Regions from separate parts of the Edwardsiella tarda ATCC 15947 genome, predicted to be linked through region 2. Evidence: predicted binding sites of a transcription regulator. Region 2 holds the regulator's gene; the other holds the start of a gene.
What was found. The regulator PurR, encoded in region 2, represses purine synthesis genes. The targets are predictions, from matches to a motif close to CANGCAAACGTTTGCNTG.
Positions count from the first base shown of each region.

Region 1: carA (glutamine-hydrolyzing carbamoyl-phosphate synthase small subunit) is a predicted target of PurR. The motif match lies at 1,311-1,328, and genes of this name have one in related genera.

Region 1 covers NZ_CP084506.1:2,927,239-2,932,738, reverse strand. The annotation lists gene dapB (4-hydroxy-tetrahydrodipicolinate reductase) at 269-1,087, shown strand; gene carA (glutamine-hydrolyzing carbamoyl-phosphate synthase small subunit) at 1,554-2,711, shown strand; gene carB (carbamoyl-phosphate synthase large subunit) at 2,731-5,500, shown strand, end outside.
Region 2 covers NZ_CP084506.1:1,748,742-1,754,241, reverse strand. The annotation lists gene DCL27_RS08165 (Na+/H+ antiporter family protein) at 1-56, shown strand, start outside; gene DCL27_RS08160 (Grx4 family monothiol glutaredoxin) at 137-487, opposite strand; gene DCL27_RS08155 (C40 family peptidase) at 938-1,789, shown strand; gene sodB (superoxide dismutase [Fe]) at 2,056-2,634, shown strand; gene cydH (cytochrome bd-I oxidase subunit CydH) at 2,721-2,810, opposite strand; gene purR (HTH-type transcriptional repressor PurR) at 3,165-4,190, shown strand; gene DCL27_RS08135 (ABC transporter permease family protein) at 4,193-5,500, shown strand, end outside.

The sequences.
Region 1 (5,500 bases), 1.2 Mb from region 2:
GCATTTTTGATAGTTTTTCTCTCAAAGTGATAGCGTTATCATAGATTGCCATCGTGTATGATTTGCATAATTATGCGTATTGATTTTGGCTATTCCCCGTATGATGGGGAACGGGATAGCGGTGAGTGAATTTTCTAATGATGGCTGATTTTCACTGGCTCAGGGGGCTGAGTGTCGCTAACCTGCAAGAGAGCGTTAGCGCCACGCGATCCGGTATGTAACCATCCCAATAGCGTGATGCGCGAGATAACCATGAGGGATATTGAAGATGGCAGAACAGATTCGGGTGGCCGTGGCGGGAGCCGGCGGTCGTATGGGGCGCCAACTGATCGCGGCGGCGCAGGCGATGCCGGGCGTGACATTAGGTGCTGCCTTGGAGCGAGAGGGGTCGAGCCTGCTCGGCTGCGACGCGGGTGAGTTAGCGGGCTGCGGCACGCTAGGGGTGCCGGTCGAAACTGACCTGGCGCGTGTCGTCGATCGGTTCGATGTCTTGATCGATTTTACCCGTCCGGAGGCCACCTTGGCGCATTTGGCCTTCTGCCAGCAGCAAGGTAAGGCGATGGTGATCGGCACCACGGGCTTCAGTGAGGATGAGAAGGCGGCGATCCATGCCGCGGCGCATGAGATCGCCATCGTCTTCGCTGCTAATTTTAGCGTTGGCGTCAATGTGATGCTACGTCTGCTAGAGAAGGCGAGCAAGGTGATGGGGGACTATTGCGATATTGAGATCGTGGAGGCGCATCATCGCCATAAAGTCGACGCGCCTTCGGGGACGGCGTTGGCCATGGGAGAGACGATCGCTGCCAGTTTGGGCCGTAGTCTTGCCAGCTGTGCGGTGTATAGTCGCCAAGGACATACTGGTGAGCGTGTTCCCGGTAGCATCGGTTTTGCCACCTTACGTGCTGGCGATATCGTCGGTGAGCATTGCGCGATATTCGCCGATATCGGTGAGCGCCTAGAGATCACGCATAAGGCGTCTAGTCGGATGACTTTTGCCAGCGGTGCTCTGCGTGCGGCGTTGTGGGTCGCTCGGCAGCCGGTGGGTTTATATGATATGTGTGATGTTTTAGCATTAGATAGCCTGTAAATCGCGTTGAGCGACACTGTTTGTTGTGTTCTTGTGATGGTTAATGCGTTGAAAAATAATTATTTTCAGCGCATTTTTGTTTTGTTGGTCGCGATTTTTGTTTTTACTCTCATCCTTGCCGATTGTTTCGTTTTTCCGTTTTTTATCCCTAGGTAAACGGCTTCCTTCTTGATTTTTTCACTGAAAAAACGCATCATGACGCTATTGCCTTTAATATGTGTCTCTGGCAACCGTTTTCTACTTCCCTAATAAATGTGTTTTTGGACATTTGAGTTAAAAAACACATCAAGCAGCGTAAAAAATACAAAAAAATCCCCCTTTCATCTGGACAATGGCCGGGCGCGTCATTAGAATGCGCGCAATTTGTCAGAAATTCGCCGCAGTGAGTAAGTTTGCCATTGATTCAGTCGATGATATCTGAATTAATATGCAATCATTGTGACTGGATATTCCTTTGGAGGGTGTTTTGATTAAGTCAGCGCTTTTGGTTCTGGAAGACGGGACCCAGTTTCACGGCAGGTCGATCGGGGCAGATGGATCGGCCGTGGGGGAAGTGGTCTTCAATACCTCGATGACCGGCTACCAAGAAATTCTCACCGACCCCTCCTATTCTCGTCAGATCGTTACCCTCACCTATCCCCATATTGGCAATGTCGGCACTAACTCCGCCGATGAAGAGTCCTCCGCCGTCCATGCGCAGGGATTGATCGTGCGTGACTTACCGCTGATCGCCAGTAACTTCCGCAGCCAGGAGACGCTCTCCGACTATCTGCGTCGCCATCAGGTAGTCGCCATCGCCGATATCGATACGCGTAAGTTGACGCGCCTACTACGCGAGAAGGGGGCTCAGAACGGTTGCATCATCACTGCTGAGCCGGGATGTGAGCCGGATGCTACCTTGGCGCTGGAGAAGGCGCGTGCCTTCCCCGGCCTGAAGGGGATGGACTTAGCTAAAGAGGTCACCACCCCCCAGCCCTATGAGTGGCGTCAGGGGAGTTGGACCTTGAGTGAGGGTTTACCGGCCGCACGCGACGTAAGCGAGTTGCCCTATCATGTGGTGGCCTATGACTTTGGCGTCAAGCGTAACATCCTGCGCATGCTGGTGGATCGCGGCTGCCGTTTGACGGTCGTTCCGGCACAGACCTCGGCACAAGCGGTGCTGGACCTCAACCCGGATGGTATTTTTCTCTCCAACGGCCCCGGTGATCCGGCGCCGTGCGAGTATGCCATTGAGGCGATCGCCACCTTCCTACGCGGTGAGATCCCGCTGTTCGGCATCTGTCTGGGGCATCAGTTGCTGGCGTTGGCCAGTGGCGCTCAGACGGTGAAAATGAAATTCGGCCATCACGGGGGTAACCATCCGGTGAAGGATCTGGATCATGATCGGGTGATGATTACGGCGCAGAATCACGGCTTCGCCGTCGATGAGGCGACGCTACCGGCCACGCTGCGTGCGACGCATAAGTCGCTGTTCGATGGCTCGCTACAAGGTATTCATCGTACCGACCGCCCGGCCTTTAGCTTCCAGGGACACCCAGAGGCCAGTCCGGGGCCCCACGATGCCGCGCCGTTGTTTGACCACTTTATCGCATTGATTGAAAACTATCGCCGTAGCGCTAAGTAATCAGGGAGCCTGAACAACCATGCCAAAACGTACTGATATTAAAAGCATCCTGATCCTAGGCGCCGGTCCGATCGTCATCGGCCAGGCGTGCGAATTTGACTACTCGGGTGCACAGGCGTGTAAAGCGCTGCGCGAAGAGGGTTATCGTGTCATCCTGGTCAACTCTAACCCAGCTACCATTATGACCGATCCGGAGATGGCCGATGCCACCTACATTGAGCCGATCCATTGGGAGGTGGTACGTAAGATTATCGAGAAAGAGCGCCCGGATGCCGTGTTGCCGACCATGGGTGGGCAGACGGCGTTGAACTGTGCCTTGGAGCTGGAGCGTCAGGGGGTCCTGGCCGAGTTTGGCGTCACCATGATCGGCGCTACCGCCGATGCTATCGATAAGGCTGAGGATCGTCGCCGCTTCGATCAGGCGATGAAGAAGATCGGCCTGGATACCGCCCGCTCCGGTATCGCCCATAGTATGGAAGAAGCGCTGGCGGTGGCCGAACAGGTGGGCTTCCCTTGTATCATTCGCCCCTCTTTCACCATGGGCGGCACTGGCGGCGGTATCGCTTATAACCGCGAAGAGTTTGAAGAGATCTGCGAGCGTGGCCTGGATCTGTCGCCGACCAACGAGCTCCTGATCGATGAGTCGCTGATCGGTTGGAAAGAGTATGAGATGGAGGTGGTGCGTGATAAGAACGATAACTGCATCATCATCTGCTCCATCGAAAACCTTGACCCGATGGGTATCCATACCGGCGACTCGATCACCGTTGCCCCGGCGCAGACCCTGACCGATAAAGAATATCAAATCATGCGTAACGCCTCGATGGCGGTACTGCGTGAGATCGGTGTGGAGACGGGCGGCTCCAACGTACAGTTCGCGGTCAACCCAAAGAATGGTCGTCTGATCGTCATCGAGATGAACCCGCGTGTGTCGCGCTCCTCGGCGCTGGCCTCCAAGGCGACCGGCTTCCCGATTGCCAAGGTCGCCGCCAAGCTGGCGGTGGGGTACACCTTAGACGAGTTGATGAATGATATTACCGGTGGCCGCACCCCGGCCTCCTTTGAACCCTCCATCGACTACGTGGTCACGAAGATCCCGCGCTTCAACTTCGAGAAGTTCGCCGGTGCCAACGATCGCCTGACCACTCAGATGAAATCGGTGGGGGAGGTGATGGCCATCGGGCGTACCCAGCAGGAGTCCTTACAGAAGGCACTTCGTGGCCTGGAAGTCGGGGCGAGCGGCTTCGATCCTAAGGTGAATCTGGACGATCCGCAGGCGCTGACCAAGATCCGTCGCGAGCTGAAGGACGCCGGTGCCGAGCGTATCTGGTACATCGCCGACGCCTTCCGCGCTGGCCTGTCGGTGGACGGGGTGTTTAACCTGACGAACATCGACCGCTGGTTCCTGGTGCAAATCGAGGAGTTGGTGCGCTTGGAAGAGCGGGTCGCCGAGGTGGGGATCAATGGCCTGACGGCCTCCTTCCTGCGTCAGTTGAAACGCAAGGGTTTCGCCGATGCGCGCCTGGCTCGTTTGGCCGGCGTGGCGGAGAGCGAAATTCGTAAACTGCGTCATAAGTTGGGGCTACACCCGGTGTATAAGCGCGTGGATACCTGCGCCGCCGAGTTCGCCACCGATACCGCCTACATGTACTCCACCTATGAGGAGGAGTGTGAAGCCAATCCGCATCACGATCGCCCGAAGATCATGGTGTTGGGTGGGGGGCCGAATCGTATTGGTCAGGGGATCGAATTCGACTATTGCTGTGTACATGCGGCGTTGGCACTACGTGAAGATGGCTACGAGACCATCATGGTCAACTGTAACCCGGAGACCGTCTCCACAGACTACGATACCTCCGATCGCCTCTACTTCGAGCCGGTGACGCTGGAAGATGTGTTGGAGATCGTCGCCGTCGAGCAGCCGCAAGGGGTGATCGTGCAGTATGGTGGCCAGACGCCGCTGAAATTAGCGCGCGCACTGGAGGCGGCCGGGGTGCCGGTGATCGGTACCAGCCCGGATGCCATCGACCGTGCCGAGGATCGCGAGCGCTTCCAACAGGCGGTCAATCGCCTGGGGCTGAAGCAACCGGCTAACGCCACGGTGACCGCGATCGAGCAGGCGGTAGAGAAGGGCGCCCAGATCGGTTATCCGTTGGTGGTACGTCCCTCCTATGTCCTCGGTGGGCGGGCGATGGAGATCGTCTACGATGAGAGCGATTTGCGTCGTTACTTCCAGACTGCGGTGAGCGTCTCCAACGATGCGCCGGTGCTGTTGGATCACTTCCTGGATGATGCGGTCGAGGTGGACGTCGACGCCATCTGCGACGGTGAGCAGGTGTTGATCGGCGGCATCATGGAACACATCGAACAGGCCGGGGTGCACTCCGGTGACTCGGCCTGTTCGTTACCGGCCTATACGCTGAGCGCGGAAATTCAGGATGAGTTACGCCGCCAAGCGGAGAAGCTGGCACTGGAGCTGTGTGTGCGCGGTCTGATGAACGTGCAGTTTGCGGTGAAAGATAACGAAGTGTACCTGATCGAGGTAAACCCGCGTGCCGCGCGTACCGTCCCGTTCGTCTCCAAGGCGACCGGCGTCCCGCTGGCCAAGGTGGCTGCCCGTGTGATGGTGGGGCAGACGCTGGCGCAGCAGGGTGTTACCGAAGAGGTGATTCCGCCGTACTACTCGGTCAAGGAAGTCGTACTGCCGTTCAACAAGTTCCCGGGTGTCGACCCGATCCTGGGGCCGGAGATGCGCTCAACGGGTGAGGTGATGGGGGTTGGTCGGACCT
Region 2 (5,500 bases):
TGCACTACAACTTACCACTGCTCGCCTTCGGTTGGGCGGCCGCGATGATCCTTTAACGAGGATGGGACAGTCGCGCATGCTCTAGATACCATAAAGGCGCCCACCGGCGCCTTTATGATGTCACCCACAACGGGTATTACGCATTATCTTGATCTTGGCTATCCGCACTATGGCGGGCCGCCGCTTCCTTAATCAGGCTCTGCAACTCACCGCGTTGATACATTTCCATCATGATATCGCAGCCGCCGATTAACTCGCCCTCGACCCACAGTTGCGGGAAGGTCGGCCAGTTAGCGAACTTCGGTAATTCGGCACGAATGTCCGGGTTTTGCAGGATATCCACATAGGCAAAACGCTCGCCACAGGCCGACAACGCCTGCACCGCCTGCGCAGAGAAACCGCAACTCGGCAGCTTCGGTGAACCTTTCATATATAGCAGGATCGGGTTCTCGGCGATCTGACGCTGGATCTTTTCGATGGTGGTCATTGTCTCTACTTCCTTTATTCAGTGTTATACCTGTTAGGCTGCCATTATCACCCAAGCGTATCCTCGGGGACAAGGCGCTCGATGCTGAGCCCCATCCCCCTATCCACGCTCCCTACACGACGCAAGAGATCGCCCGCGACAAGGCCGGGTGTCGCTATTGTAGCGGTGACGGGCAGCGGAAAAAAACACCCCATTTTGTGTGGTCTCTTCAGCGCATCACGCTAACCCCCAGCGCGCTCGCCAACTCGATATCCCCAGCGATTTATCGGGGAAAATAGACGCTATTTTCCCCAGAAAAAATAGGGGATGACGCGAAATGCACCAATTGAAATATTTGCTCACAATTAGACGCTAATACGTAAACATCAGTACTGTTATCTTCGGCATTATTGAATTAATACTGTAGTTTCTAGGTTTTTATTTTAGTGTTTGGCTCGGAAGCGATTGATGATGCGTCTATTCGTTGCGCTCTTTGTACTGCTGTTTACCCAATGGTTTACCACCTCGGCGGCGGCCGCACCGGCCCACAAGATTAGCGCCGATCAGCGGAAGTCTGCGGCGTCTCACAGCCAGCATGCCGAGCGTAAGAAGCGTAAAAGCGAGCACGGCAGCGCCAAACAACGCAGCGCCACGCATCAGGCCAGCGCACACGTTCAGCGTACCTCCCATTCCGCTTCCCGTCCCGTCACCGCCACGCATGCTAGCCACCCCCCCCGGCGCGGCGCAAAAACTCACACGGAGCGTAGTCGTCATTCATCGGCCGCACGCAAGCAGAGCGCGCCAAAGAAACACTATGGCCGCCCTTCCGCGCGGCAAGTGGCGCATCATGTCACTCGGCGCCACCCACAGGAAGATAGACACCCCCTGCGTCTCAGCCCGCAGCACAAAAAACGCTATCAGCATGCCAAACAGACGGCGATGAATAAGCTGATGCGCCAGATCGGGAAACCCTATCGCTGGGGAGGCAGCTCGCCCCACACCGGTTTCGACTGTAGCGGTCTGATCTACTACGCCTACCAGGATCTGCTGAATATCAAAATGCCACGCACGGCAAACGAGATGTATCACCTGCGCGATGCCGCGCCGGTCAAACGCAACGAATTACAACGCGGCGATCTGGTCTTTTTCCAGATCAATGGCCGTGGCGCGGCCGATCATGTTGGGGTCTACCTGGGGAACGGTAAGTTCATCCAGTCACCGCGCACCGGCGAGGAGATCCGCATCAGCTACCTCGGCGATGACTATTGGCAGGATCACTATCTTGGCGCTCGTCGTGTGATGACGCCGAAAACCATTCGCTGATCGCCCGTCATCACCCTGCGGCGGTCTGCACATGATCGCCGCGTCTCTCCTTGCTGTCTCCACCGACGCCCCCGCTGCTGCACATTTCACCATTCGATCGACTAAAATACAGCTACCCCCTGTCTTTAATGGTAAAACTTGCTAGAATCACAAACCATAACAAGCGGACAACAAGATTTTTTCATTTTTATCTCACCGCTGGCGTACGCTCCGGCGTCGCGTCTACGGTTCAACCGGCTTGTCACAAAAGCATTAAGGAGAGAGCTATGTCATTTGAATTACCTGCATTACCGTACGCCAAGAATGCGCTGGAGCCGCATATCTCCGCCGAAACCCTGGAATACCATTACGGTAAGCACCACAACACCTATGTGGTTAACCTGAACAACCTGATCAAGGGGAGCGAGTTCGAAGGTAAGTCTCTGGAAGAGATCATCAAGACCTCCAGCGGCGGTATCTTCAACAACGCCGCTCAGGTATGGAACCACACCTTCTACTGGCACTGCCTCTCTCCGAACGGCGGTGGCGAGCCGACCGGCGCGTTGGCCGACGCGATCAACGCGGCCTTTGGCTCCTTCGCCGCCTTCCAGGAAGCGCTGACCAAGTCTGCCGTCGCCAACTTCGGCTCCGGCTGGACCTGGCTGGTGAAAAAGGCGGATGGCAGCCTGGCCATCGTCAACACCTCTAATGCCGCCACCCCGCTGACGGGTGAAGACAAGCCGCTGCTGACCGTCGACGTATGGGAACACGCCTACTACATCGACTATCGTAACGCCCGTCCGAAATACCTGGAAAACTTCTGGGCGCTGGTTAACTGGGAATTCGTCGCGCAGAACCTGGCCTGATCCCGATCATCCGGTGATAAAAAAGGCGCTCTTTGAGCGCCTTTTCTCTTTGCCTCCGGCTCTGTCCCCGCCGCCTTGGCTCACTCTCAATGTAGTGCGACAATCAGGCCTGCGACGACGATCAGCGACAGGGCTACCACCGTGGTCACCAAGGAATATTTCAGATCGCTTTCCATTTTGACACCTCTTGTTTTACGTTCTATATCAATTTTTGCCCATAAAGCAAACACGCTAAATCTGTGTTAAATCATTTTTACATAAATCACTCATTAAAACACGCAGAAAATCTTATGATTACATCCTGCGCAAATCGCTAATTAGTGCTTCCCCTTTTGCGTAAGATCAGCCAGAATTTGCGGTTTACTGCCGCGTGGCGACGTTATAATTTTAAACAAGAAACGACACACGTCACCCTATTTGCGCAACCGCAGCGATGCTGTACTACCGAGATTTGCGCGGGCGTCGTTACACGCAGGCAAACGATTAACAAACCGGCGACGCACCGCGTACGCCTAGGAGTCATTTGTTTCATGGCAACGATTAAAGATGTGGCAAAACGCGCAGGCGTGTCGACCACCACGGTGTCTCACGTCATCAATAAAACTCGCTTTGTCGCCGACGAAACCAAAGCCGCCGTGTGGGAGGCCATCAAAGAGCTACACTACTCGCCCAGCGCCGTTGCCCGTAGTCTGAAGGTTAACCATACCAAGTCCATCGGCCTGTTGGCGACCTCCAGCGAGGCGCCTTACTTCGCCGAGGTCATCGAGTCGGTCGAGAACAGCTGTTACAGCCAGGGCTATACCCTGATCCTGTGCAACTCCCACAACAATCTGGAGAAGCAAAAGGCCTATTTGGCCATGTTGGCGCAGAAACGCGTCGATGGTCTGCTGGTCATGTGCTCCGAGTACCCCGAGAATCTGCTGGAGATCCTGGAGGATTACCGCCATATCCCGATGGTGGTCATGGACTGGGGTACACGGCGTAGCGACTTCACCGATGCGATCCAGGACAACGCCTTCGAGGGTGGCTATCTGGCTGGCCGCTACCTGATCGAACGCGGCCATCGCGATATTGGCGCCATCACCGGCCCGGGATCGCGCAACACCGGCGGCGGCCGTCTGCGTGGCTTCATCAAGGCGCTGCAAGAGGCTAACATTACTCCGCAACCCGAGTGGCTCGTCGAGGGTGATTTCGAGCCGGAGTCCGGTTACGCAGCGATGCAAAACATCCTGGCTCAGAAACAGCGCCCGACCGCCGTGTTCGTCGGCGGGGATATCATGGCGATGGGGGCCATCTGTGCGGCAGATGAGATGGGCTTGCGCGTGCCGCAAGATATTTCCGTCATCGGCTACGATAACGTGCGCAACGCGCGCTACTTTACCCCGGCGTTGACCACCATTCACCAGCCGAAGGAGCGTCTCGGCGCCATGGCGTTTGACATGCTGCTCGATCGCATCACCAGTAAGCGTGAAGACGCCAAGACCATCGAGGTGCATCCCAAACTGGTCGAGCGACGCTCCGTCGCCGATGGGCCGTTCATCGATTACCGTCGCTAAGCGTGTCACGGCTGGCGATCTTCCCGCTACTGGTACTGCTAGCTGGGTTATTGCCGCTGGCGGCGATGCTGCCCGCCACCCTGCTGCCGCTGCAACAGGGGGATCTCGCGAGCACCTGGCAACAACTGCTGCACTGGCCCGCACTGGGCGGCAGTCTACTGCTCTCGCTGCTCAGTAGCCTCGGCGCCTCATTGGGGGCGCTAACGCTCGGGTTAGCGCTGGCCGGGCGGACGCTACAACAGCGGCGCCGCCATCGCCTGACGCCGGCCCTACTACTCGCCGCCCCCCATATCGCCCTGGCCACCGGCCTATTGATGCTCGTGGCTCCCACCGGCCTCGTGTGGCGCCTGTTGGCACCACTGTTCGGCTGGCAGCACCCCCCCGATTTGCCGCTGCCCAACGATCCCTATGCCCTGAGCCTGATGCTGCTGCTCCTGCTCAAGGAGACCCCCTTCTTCTATCTGCTGGTGCTGGCTCAGGCCGAACGCTGCGCGGCGGCGCAACAACTTAGTGCCGCCACCGCGCTCGGCTATCCACCGAGCCAGGGATGGTGGCGTATCGTGGTGCCGCAGTTATTGCCCGGCTTACGCCTGCCGATGTTCTGCGTGCTGGCCTTCTCGCTCTCGGCGCTGGATCTGGCCCTGTTGCTTGGCCCGCAACGTCCCTATCTGTTTGCGCAACTCTTATGGCAATGGATCAGCGACGGTGAGCAGGGCGCGCTGGCGGCGCTCGGTGCGCTGGTGTTGCTGTTACTCAACGCCCTGGCGCTGCTGATCTGGTTCGCTATCGAACGCGTCTGGATCCACTATTGCCGCCGGCCGCCACGCCGCCATCAGCGGCAGATGAGAGGACGAATCGCACTCTATTGGCCCATCGCCTTAGGCCTCACGGCAAGCGTCTACCTGATGTTACTGCTGATCTCCCTGGCACAGCGTTGGCCGTTTCCCTTGCGCTGGCCGCAACAGTGGCGCTATGACAGTTGGCTGTACAGCTTCAATGACTGGAGCGGCCCACTGTGGCACACCCTATGGATCGCCCTGGCGGTCAATCTGTTGGCGTTGCCCTTGGCGCTGGGCACCCTGGAGTGGTATGCCGCGCGTCGACGCCAACCCGGAGCCTGGCTGCTCTTACCCCTACTGCTACCGCAAATGGGGCTGATCTTCGGCCTACAGCTCTTCGCCGCCCATTATCACTGGCTGGGTCGCTATCCAGTGGTGATCTATGGTCAACTGCTGTTCGTCACCCCCTATTACCTGTTGACGCTCTCCGGCCCCTGGCTGCGTTTCGATCAGCGCCAGATACGCGTCGCG